DNA from 4 places in the Pseudomonas sediminis genome. Region 3 is predicted to be linked to each of the others. Evidence: riboswitches for the same ligand, from Rfam matches in the RefSeq annotation. Region 3 holds a riboswitch; each other region holds the start of a gene.
The links. A riboswitch is a leader RNA that binds a small molecule or an ion and turns the genes downstream of it on or off. The one in region 3 is predicted to bind cobalamin.
Positions count from the first base shown of each region.

Region 1: another riboswitch for cobalamin. It lies ahead of AAEQ75_RS04480 (energy-coupling factor ABC transporter permease); the one in region 3 lies ahead of cobW (cobalamin biosynthesis protein CobW).
Region 2: another riboswitch for cobalamin. It lies ahead of AAEQ75_RS05000 (TonB-dependent receptor domain-containing protein); the one in region 3 lies ahead of cobW (cobalamin biosynthesis protein CobW).
Region 4: another riboswitch for cobalamin. It lies ahead of cobO (cob(I)yrinic acid a,c-diamide adenosyltransferase); the one in region 3 lies ahead of cobW (cobalamin biosynthesis protein CobW).

Region 1 covers NZ_CP154631.1:934,100-936,291, forward strand. The annotation lists gene AAEQ75_RS04475 (hypothetical protein) at 1-423, shown strand, start outside; gene AAEQ75_RS04480 (energy-coupling factor ABC transporter permease) at 433-1,113, opposite strand; cobalamin riboswitch at 1,166-1,368, opposite strand; gene AAEQ75_RS04485 (PaaI family thioesterase) at 1,421-1,852, opposite strand; gene AAEQ75_RS04490 (acyl-CoA dehydrogenase family protein) at 1,865-2,192, opposite strand, start outside.
Region 2 covers NZ_CP154631.1:1,046,520-1,048,711, forward strand. The annotation lists gene dxs (1-deoxy-D-xylulose-5-phosphate synthase) at 1-977, shown strand, start outside; cobalamin riboswitch at 1,050-1,255, shown strand; gene AAEQ75_RS05000 (TonB-dependent receptor domain-containing protein) at 1,339-2,192, shown strand, end outside.
Region 3 covers NZ_CP154631.1:1,744,174-1,746,365, forward strand. The annotation lists gene cobW (cobalamin biosynthesis protein CobW) at 1-863, opposite strand, end outside; cobalamin riboswitch at 959-1,153, opposite strand; gene AAEQ75_RS08315 (cobalamin biosynthesis protein) at 1,240-1,665, shown strand; gene AAEQ75_RS08320 (hypothetical protein) at 1,681-2,192, shown strand, end outside.
Region 4 covers NZ_CP154631.1:4,502,932-4,505,123, forward strand. The annotation lists gene AAEQ75_RS21265 (cobyrinate a,c-diamide synthase) at 1-467, opposite strand, end outside; gene cobO (cob(I)yrinic acid a,c-diamide adenosyltransferase) at 467-1,078, opposite strand; cobalamin riboswitch at 1,265-1,475, opposite strand; gene AAEQ75_RS21275 (hypothetical protein) at 1,515-1,835, opposite strand; gene AAEQ75_RS21280 (C40 family peptidase) at 1,846-2,192, opposite strand, start outside.

The DNA of each region.
Region 1 (2,192 bases), 810 kb from region 3:
CCCCGCAACGGCGAGGTGCTGGAACGCCAGGCATTGTTCCAGCGCGAAGCCGCAACAACGGCGGCGACGCCTTCCGCCGCAGGCACTCAGGATTCGGCACTGGTCGGCACCTGGGTACACGAAAAGATCATCAACAGCGGCGGTGCCAACTTCGCTTCGTTCAACACCCTGATGACCCTTCAACTGAATGCCGACGGTAGCGTCACCCAGTGGAGTCGCTCGGTCGGCGGCGGCAGCGACTGGAGCTACGACAGCCCCGGCGAGATGCAGTACAGCGGCCAATGGCGCAGCCAAGGCGGCATGCTGATGGTGCGCCTGGCAGGCGCCGCCGATTATCAACCCGCCGCCTACTACCGCTTCAGCGACCAGTACCTGGTCACCGAGAGCAATACCGGCAAGATGATCTGGCAGCGCCGCCGCTAAGCGACTGGGTCAGGCCGTCTGGTGCAAACGCACGTTGAACAGCGGCCCCTGGCTGAAGCGCGACAGCGCCTTGGCACCAGCCAGCACACCCAGGTCGATCAGCGGTTCGACCAAGATCACGCTCATGTAGGCCAGACCGAAACTGCCCACGGCCGCCAGGTTCTCGCTGGAGAAGCCGTGACCGTAGAAGGCCCAGAACGCAACCCAGGCGACGATGCCGCCCTGATAGGCAGTCGACAGCGCCAGCGCCTGCTTGTAGGAAAGATCGACGTAGGCGGTGCCGGGCGCAACGATGCGCTTGGCCAGCAAGCTGATGCCCCACAACGGGATCAACAGCGTGGTGACGTTCATGCCGTACTGCGGCAGGTCGAACTGAGCGAATAGCAGCCCCTGCAGCAGCAAACCAGCCGCCAGACCGATGGCTGCTGCACCGGCACCGAACAGCAACAACAGGGTCGAACCGAGGATCAGATGCACCTCGGAAACACCCACCGGGTGATGCGGGAATACTTCGAAGAAGCAGAACACCAGGGCGGTGGTCAGCAGGCTGCGCAGCGCCAGGGCGGCGGCACCGCCGTTGCTGCGGACGCTGTCCAGGGCGAGTTTGGCGGTCAGGCCGAAAGCGGTGACGGCCGTTGCGTAGCTGAGCAGGATCTTGGCGCCTTCGACGACACCGGGTTCGATATGCATGCGAGTTCCTTTGCCGCGCCCACCGCGCGACGATTCGGATAGAGGGTGGGCGGAACGCCCGTTGTCGATGGCAGGTCTCCTGGCTCACGGCTTGGCACTCCGCCCGCCTTCCCGACCGAAGTCAGTGGCATGAGGGCATCGTTCGCCGCTTACAGTTGCGGGGGCAGCCAGGGCATTGGCGAGATTCGCCGCACCCTGTTCCCTTTTCATCCGCGTCACGTACGTGCACGCAGAACCATCAGCGGCAAGATTACTCGCCTGCCCGGCTAAAAAACAGCGTGCCAGACAATCCGCTCTCAGCCCTCGTTCAGACCGGCAACGTCACCACCGCCATGGTCACCGAAGCCTTGCTATACAGGCGTTTCTGGCCGTTTTCCTCGCTGAACACCTCGGCCTCGACCACCGTGGCCTGGCGCCCGGCCTTGAGCACATCGGCGCGGCAGAACAGGCGTGCACTGCGCGCCGGACGCAGCAGGTTGACCTTGAGCTCCAGGGTCAGCACCGTCTGCCCCTCGGCCACCAGCGTCGCGGCGGCAGCACCGGCCGCATGATCGGCCAGAGTGGTCTGTACACCAGCGTGGATGAAACCGTTCTGCTGCAGGTGGCGTGGCAGGATGTTCAGCTCCGCCTCGACCCAACCTGGGCCGCAGTCGGTAGCTCGAATGCCCAGGTCGTTGATGAAGTTGGCATCGGCGAAGCCTCGCTCGACCAACTCGCGATAACGCGGATGTGCTTGCATGCGGGCCTCCGGTCAGGCCAGGTGCGGCGTGCTACGCGCCAGCAACGCCTCGACATCGACACCTCGCGGCAGAGTGCCATAGACCCGGCCACGGCCTTCCAGCCGGCTGGCGATAAAGGCATCGGAGACGGTGGCGTTGCCCGCCTCCAGCAGCAGCTTGGCCTGCAGCGCCACGGCCATGTCTTCGGTGAGCTGGCGCGCGCGGTACTGGATATCGGCGGTATCGGCAAAATCGGCTTTCAGACGCTGAATATGTGCCTTCAGACGGGCATCGCCATGGCCATCGCCCAGCTCGGCGAACAACGCATCGAGTACGCCGGGCTCCTTGGACAATGCGCGC
Region 2 (2,192 bases), 700 kb from region 3:
CCATCACCAAGCTGGAACCGGTGACTCCGGTCGCCGCGCCCAAGAAACCCAGCGGCCCGAAATACTCCAACGTGTTCGGCCAGTGGCTGTGCGACATGGCCGCAGCCGACAACCGCCTGGTTGGCATTACCCCGGCGATGAAGGAAGGCTCGGATCTGGTGGCCTTCAGCGAGCGCTTCCCCGAGCGCTACTTCGACGTCGCCATTGCCGAGCAGCACGCCGTCACCCTCGCCGCCGGCATGGCCTGCGAAGGTGCCAAGCCGGTGGTGGCGATCTACTCCACCTTCCTCCAGCGCGCCTATGACCAACTGATTCACGACGTGGCCGTGCAGCATCTCGACGTGCTGTTCGCCATCGACCGCGCCGGCCTGGTCGGCGAGGACGGCCCGACCCACGCCGGCAGCTTCGACCTGTCCTACCTGCGCTGCATCCCCGGCATGCTGGTGATGACGCCAAGCAACGAGAACGAGATGCGCCGCATGCTCAGCACCGGCCACCTGTTCGACGGCCCGGCGGCGGTGCGCTACCCGCGCGGCACCGGACCCAATGCAGCGCTGGATGCTGGTCTGGAGCCGCTGGAAATTGGCAAGGCGGTGGTACGCCGCCAGGGCAAGGGCGTCGCCCTGCTGGCCTTCGGCGTGCAACTGGCCGAAGCCCTGCGCGTCGGTGAAACCCTGGATGCCACGGTGGTCGACATGCGCTTCGTCAAACCCCTGGACGAAGCCCTGCTGCGCGAACTGGCAGGCAGCCACGCGCTGCTGGTGACCATCGAAGAAAACAGCATCATGGGCGGCGCCGGTAGTGCGGTCAGCGAATTCTTCGCCGCCGAGAACATCCAGCTGCCGATGCTGCACCTGGGCCTGCCCGACTACTACGTCGAGCACGCCAAGCCCAGCCAGATGCTCGCCGAGTGCGGTCTCGACGAAGCCGGCATCGAACGCGCGGTGCGTCAACGCCTGAGCCTGCTGCAGGCCTGAGCATGAAGCCCGCTCATCGCTGAATGAGCGGCGCTTGCTTGTGATTCATATGCGTGCGCACTAAGGTGCGCGCCATTCATGTTCCGCCAGGGTGCGCTGCGCAAGCAGTGTTAAACGGGAAGTCGGTGCGCTCATCACGAGCAATGCCGACGCTGCCCCCGCAACGGTAATCGACTGCACCCGCTGAGCGTGCGCCACGTCCAACAGCCGCTGGGCCCTGCCTGAGAAGGCGGACATGGGTCGAGAGCCCGGAGACCGGCCAAGGCGGTGCGACCGGTGTTGCGGAGGGCAGCACGGTCAAGCGCCGTCCTGCGCTTGCGCCTGCCCTCCTCGACCGTCTGCCGACCGCTGAGGAAAGAGAATGAAACTGTCCCGTCTGGCTCTGGCCATCGCCGTCATGCCAGGTCTCTCGCTGGCCGCCGAGCCCTACGTGGCCGAGCCGCTGGTCGTCACCTCCGGGCGCCTGGCCGAACCGCAAGCGCAGGCTACCGCGGCGACCACGGTGTTCGAGCGGGACGACATCGAACGTCTGCAGGTCAGTAGCGTGCCCGACCTACTCAGCCGCGTGCCCGGTGTGTCTATCGTACAAAGCGGCGGTCGCGGCAGCCTCACCAGCCTGTTCCTACGTGGTGCCAACGCCAACCAGACCTTGGTGTTGGTCGATGGCGTACGCCTGAATGCCGCCGCCAGCGGCCTAGCCCGTCTGGAGTTTCTCAGCCCCGAGCAGATTGATCGTATCGAGGTCGCGCGCGGCGCCCGCTCGGCGCTTTACGGTTCCGACGCCATTGGCGGTGTGATCCAGATATTCACTCGGCGCGGCGAGGATGGCCTGCAGCCGCGCCTGCGCCTGGCCGCTGGCAGTCAGAAGACCTTCGAGCGCAGCCTGGGTCTGGCCGGCGGCGACCAGCGCACCCGCTTCGACCTCGGCGCCAGCCTGGTCGAACGCGCCGGCTTCGACCGTTCCCAGGACGGCCGCGGTTACGACAACGATCACGACGGCCTGCGCCGCAAGGCCTTCAACCTGAGCCTGGAGCATCGCTTCAACGACCGCCTAAAGGGCGGCCTGAGCCTGCTCGAGCAACGTGGCGAGAGCGAGTACGACGACCTGTTCAGTTTCGATCCGGGCAACCCCAGCGAACGCTTCAGCGTCTCCAGCATCGCCGGCCATCTCGAAGCACAACTCGCCGACGACTGGAGCAGCCGTCTGGAACTCGG
Region 3 (2,192 bases):
ACCCGCAGGATGCCGTACTTGGCCACCGCATCCTTCAGTGCGGCCAGCAGACGCGCCTCCTCGGCTTCCGGTAGTTCCACGTGGAACGAGTCGAATTCCTCGTGATCGTGGTCTTCGTCTTCATCATCGTGATGGGTGCGGCGGCTGTCGATATGCAGCTCGGTTTCGCTGTTCAGGCCCAGCAGCACATCCAGCGGCAGCTCGCCGCCGTGCGCCTCGATCACCTTGACTGCCGGCGGCAGCTCCTCGGCCACCTCGGCGCGCACCGCGGCCAGCGCCTCGGCGTCGAGCAAATCGGCCTTGTTGAGGATCACCAGGTCGGCGCTGGCCAACTGGTCGGCGAACAGCTCGTGCAGCGGCGATTCATGATCGAGGTTGGGGTCGAGCTTGCGCTGCTCGTCCACCTGATCCGGGAAGGCGGCGAAGGTGCCGGCGAGCACCGCCGGGCTGTCGACCACGGTAATCACCGCATCGACGGTGCAGGCGTTGCGGATTTCCGGCCAGTTGAAGGCCTGCACCAGCGGCTTGGGCAGCGCCAGGCCGCTGGTCTCGATAAGGATATGGTCAAGGTCGCCACGGCGCGCCACCAGCTCACGCATCACCGGGAAGAACTCTTCCTGCACCGTGCAGCACAGGCAGCCGTTGGCCAGTTCGAAGACGCGGCCGTTGGCCTCCTCCTCGCTGCAACCGATGGAGCACTGCTTGAGAATCTCGCCGTCGATCCCCAGCTCACCGAACTCGTTGACGATCACCGCGATACGGCGGCCGCCGGCGTTAGCCAGCAGATGGCGCAGCAGGGTGGTTTTACCAGCACCGAGAAAACCGGTGACGATGGTGACAGGCAGTTTGGCGAGGGTTTTCATGAATGGCCCCGTGGCGTCGGTAAGTTCGGCGGACGGGTACGCGCAGGCGGGCACGCAGGTGCGTGCTGGCCCCGTCGGATCACCCCGTCCGAGCAAATGGCTGGTCAGTCGAGGCAGGTCTCCTGGCTCACGGTCTGCGCATTGCGCGCCCTTCACCTTCCCGCCTGACGGCAGTGGTGTACGAAGGGTTTAAGACCGTTCACAGTTGCGGGGGCAGCCAGGGCATCGACCCTGTTCCCTCTTAGCTCCCCGGCGCCGTACCGGGAAGAACCTCGAAAGCGAGAAGGCTACGCAGGCCGCGGCGGCCGGTCAATCGCGGTTGACCGGTGGGATGCGCCATGTTGAGCTACGCCGCTGCACAGCACGAGCGCCCTTGATGATGCCTAGCCCCTTGAATCCCAGCCCTGACGCCTCGCCCATGGTGGTGGCTGGGCTTGGTTGCAGGCGCGACTGCCCCCAGCAAGACCTGCTCGCCCTGCTCATCCACAGCCTGGCCCAGCATGAGTTGACTGTGGATAACCTCGTTGGACTGGCCAGCATCGCCCACAAACGCGACGAGCCGGGGCTGCATCAACTGGCAATCCACTTGAATCTGGAGCTGACGTTCTTCCCCCCCGAAGCACTCACCCTCTACCAGCCGGAAAATGCCGACAGTGCCCTCATCCGATCCGTAACAGGCAGCCCCGCTGTGGCTGAACCCTGCGCCCTGGCTCTGGCCACGCAACTGGGCAAGGCAGCTCGCCTGCTGGGCGAGAAAACCCGCACAGCCAACGCCACCTGTGCGTTGGCAGGACTTCAATAGTTTGAGCATACAGCCTTGGATTACTTCGAAAGCGTTATTAAGACTTTGCTTGAAGGTGAAGGGTATTGGGTTCGACAGTCGTTCAAGGTCAACCTGACCAAGGAAGAAAAAAGGCAGGTGGGTAAACATTCCATTCCACGCCCGGAAATCGACCTTCTCGCTTACAAGCCCAGCGAAAATAGACTTCTCGCCTTTGAAGCAAAATCCTTCCTCGACTCTCCCGGTGTCCGACTGTCATGTCTTAGCGAAATCCATGACATTCCCGAAGGCAAATACAAGCTGTTTACTTGCGAAAATTACAGGTCGATCGTTTTCCAACGACTCAGACAGGATCTTATCGATTGTGGAATGGGTGACAGTACTACCGAAATAGTTCTGGGACTCGCTGCCGGTAAGGTCTATCAATCCAGGAATGCTGAAATCAAGGAGTTGTTCTCGCGAAACGGCTGGCTGTTCTGGTCACCGGAAGATATCCGCAACAAAGTGATCGCCCTCGCCAAGCGCGGCTATGAAAACGAGCCCGCCAT
Region 4 (2,192 bases), 1.9 Mb from region 3:
TGGCGCGTGCTGGCGACGCGGTTGCCGAGCACCCCGGCAAAGGGCAGATCCGGCTGGAAGGTAGCCAGACCGTGGGCCAGCGCACCGAAGGTCTGCGCCATGGCCGCACCGTCGATAACCCCAAGCACCGGCACGCCGAAATGACGCGCCAGGTCGGCCGCCGACGGCTTACCGTCGAACAACCCCATCACCCCTTCGATCAGGATCAGATCAGCCTCGCCAGCGGCCCGCCACAGCAGGCGGCGGCTTTCCGCCTCGCCGACCATGGCCAGGTCGAGCTGATACACCGGTGCGCCACTGGCACGAGCATGGATCATCGGGTCGAGAAAGTCGGGCCCACATTTGAACACCCGCACCCGCCGTCCCTGGCGCGTATGCAAACGCGCCAGGGCAGCAGTCACGGTAGTCTTGCCCTGGCCGGAAGCCGGGGCGGCAATCAACAGCGCCGGACAGTGACGTGCTTCCATCAGAATTCGATGCCCTTCTGCGCCTTTACCCCGGATTTAAACGCATGCTTGACCAGGCTCATCTCGGTGACCGTGTCGGCCGCCTCGATCATCCCCGGCAAGGCGCCACGTCCGGTCACCACCACATGCTGCAGCAGCGGCCGAGCCTCGATATCGGCCAGCACTGCGTCTAGTTCGAGATAACCGTGCTTGAGTGCGATGTTCAGCTCGTCCAGCACCACCAGGCCGACGGTTTCGTCACTGAGCAGACGCCGGGCGACCACCCAGGCTTCCTGCGCCTTGGCGATGTCGCGCTGACGATCCTGGGTTTCCCAAGTGAAGCCTTCACCCATCACGTGATAGCTGACTTCCTCGGGGAAACGGCGGAAGAAGGTTTCTTCACCGGTGCTGGCCGCCCCCTTGATGAACTGCACCACACCGACCTTGAGGCCATGACCGAGCGCACGCGCGACCATACCGAAGGCACTGCTGCTCTTGCCCTTGCCATTGCCGCTGTGCACCAGCAACAAACCGTATTCGTCCTGGGCCTGGGCAATCTTCTCGTCGATCAGGGCTTTCTTGCGCTGCATGCGCGCCTTGTGGCGGGCATCGCGATCGGTGGACTCGCTCATGCTGTGCTCCTGTACATCAGGCACCCGCGTCGGCTGTCGGTAAACAGTACGAGCAACGATGGGGAGCAGATCGCGATGGTCCGCGCGTCCTCACCCTGGTGCCAATGGCTGGTCAGGCGAGCGGAAGACAGGAAGCACAACATCCCGGAAAAACCGGAGCGTCGGCCGGACAACGCCCTCCGCGATGCCGTGAAAATGCGACAGGCCGGTCTCCGGGCTTGTGAGCGAACCCAAAGGTTCGGCACCGCGCCTTCCCGTGCAAATACACAGTGGCCTTGAGCGGTGTTTGACTCACCTACCGTTGCGGGGGCAGCGCCGGCATTCGGACCGGCTTCCCTGTTTCACCCCATGGCTACCATTCACGGCAACTCGGGGCACCTGAAGCAAGGCGCGCAGGGTAGAGGCTGGCAGCCCTGCGCGTCAACGTCGAGACCGCTCAATGCCTGGGGGTGAAGCCCGGCGGCTTGCTGGCCAGCCATTCGACGAAGGTGCGCAGGCGCTCATCACCCAGCAGCGCGTCACGGCTGTTGTAGGTCAGCGCCAGCTCCTTTTCGCTGAACAGCCGGTGAATCTGGTTGTGGCAGGCGCGGCAGACCCAAAGCGTAGCCGTGATGCGCTCATGACGAGCGAAGCGCTTCTGCACGTAGGTCTTGTCGTGCAGTGCCCTGGGAATCAAATGATGACGCGTCAACGCAACGGGCCGCGCGCACAGCTCGCACACCTCGGGCTGAGGCGGTAGGCGAATGGGATCGACCATGGACAGTAATTCAGGGATTACGCGCGAGCTCTGGCGTGATGACGCGCTTGGCATCGAGATAGACGCCCTGCCAATAACCGCTGGTGAGGCTGTCCAGGCGCACCGTACCGCCGGTAGAGGGGGCATGCACGAAGCGGCCGTCGCCGACATAGATGCCGGCATGGCTGACGGCGCGTCCGCCATTGGTGGCAAAGAACACCAGGTCACCACTTTTCAGGGCATCGCGACGGACATCTGGGGTGCGCATCGCACTCAGCTCACGCGTCGAACGCGGCAGACTGATACCGGCAGCATCGCGATAAACGTAGCCAATCAGGCCACTGCAGTCGAAACCGCCTTCCGGGGTATTACCACCAT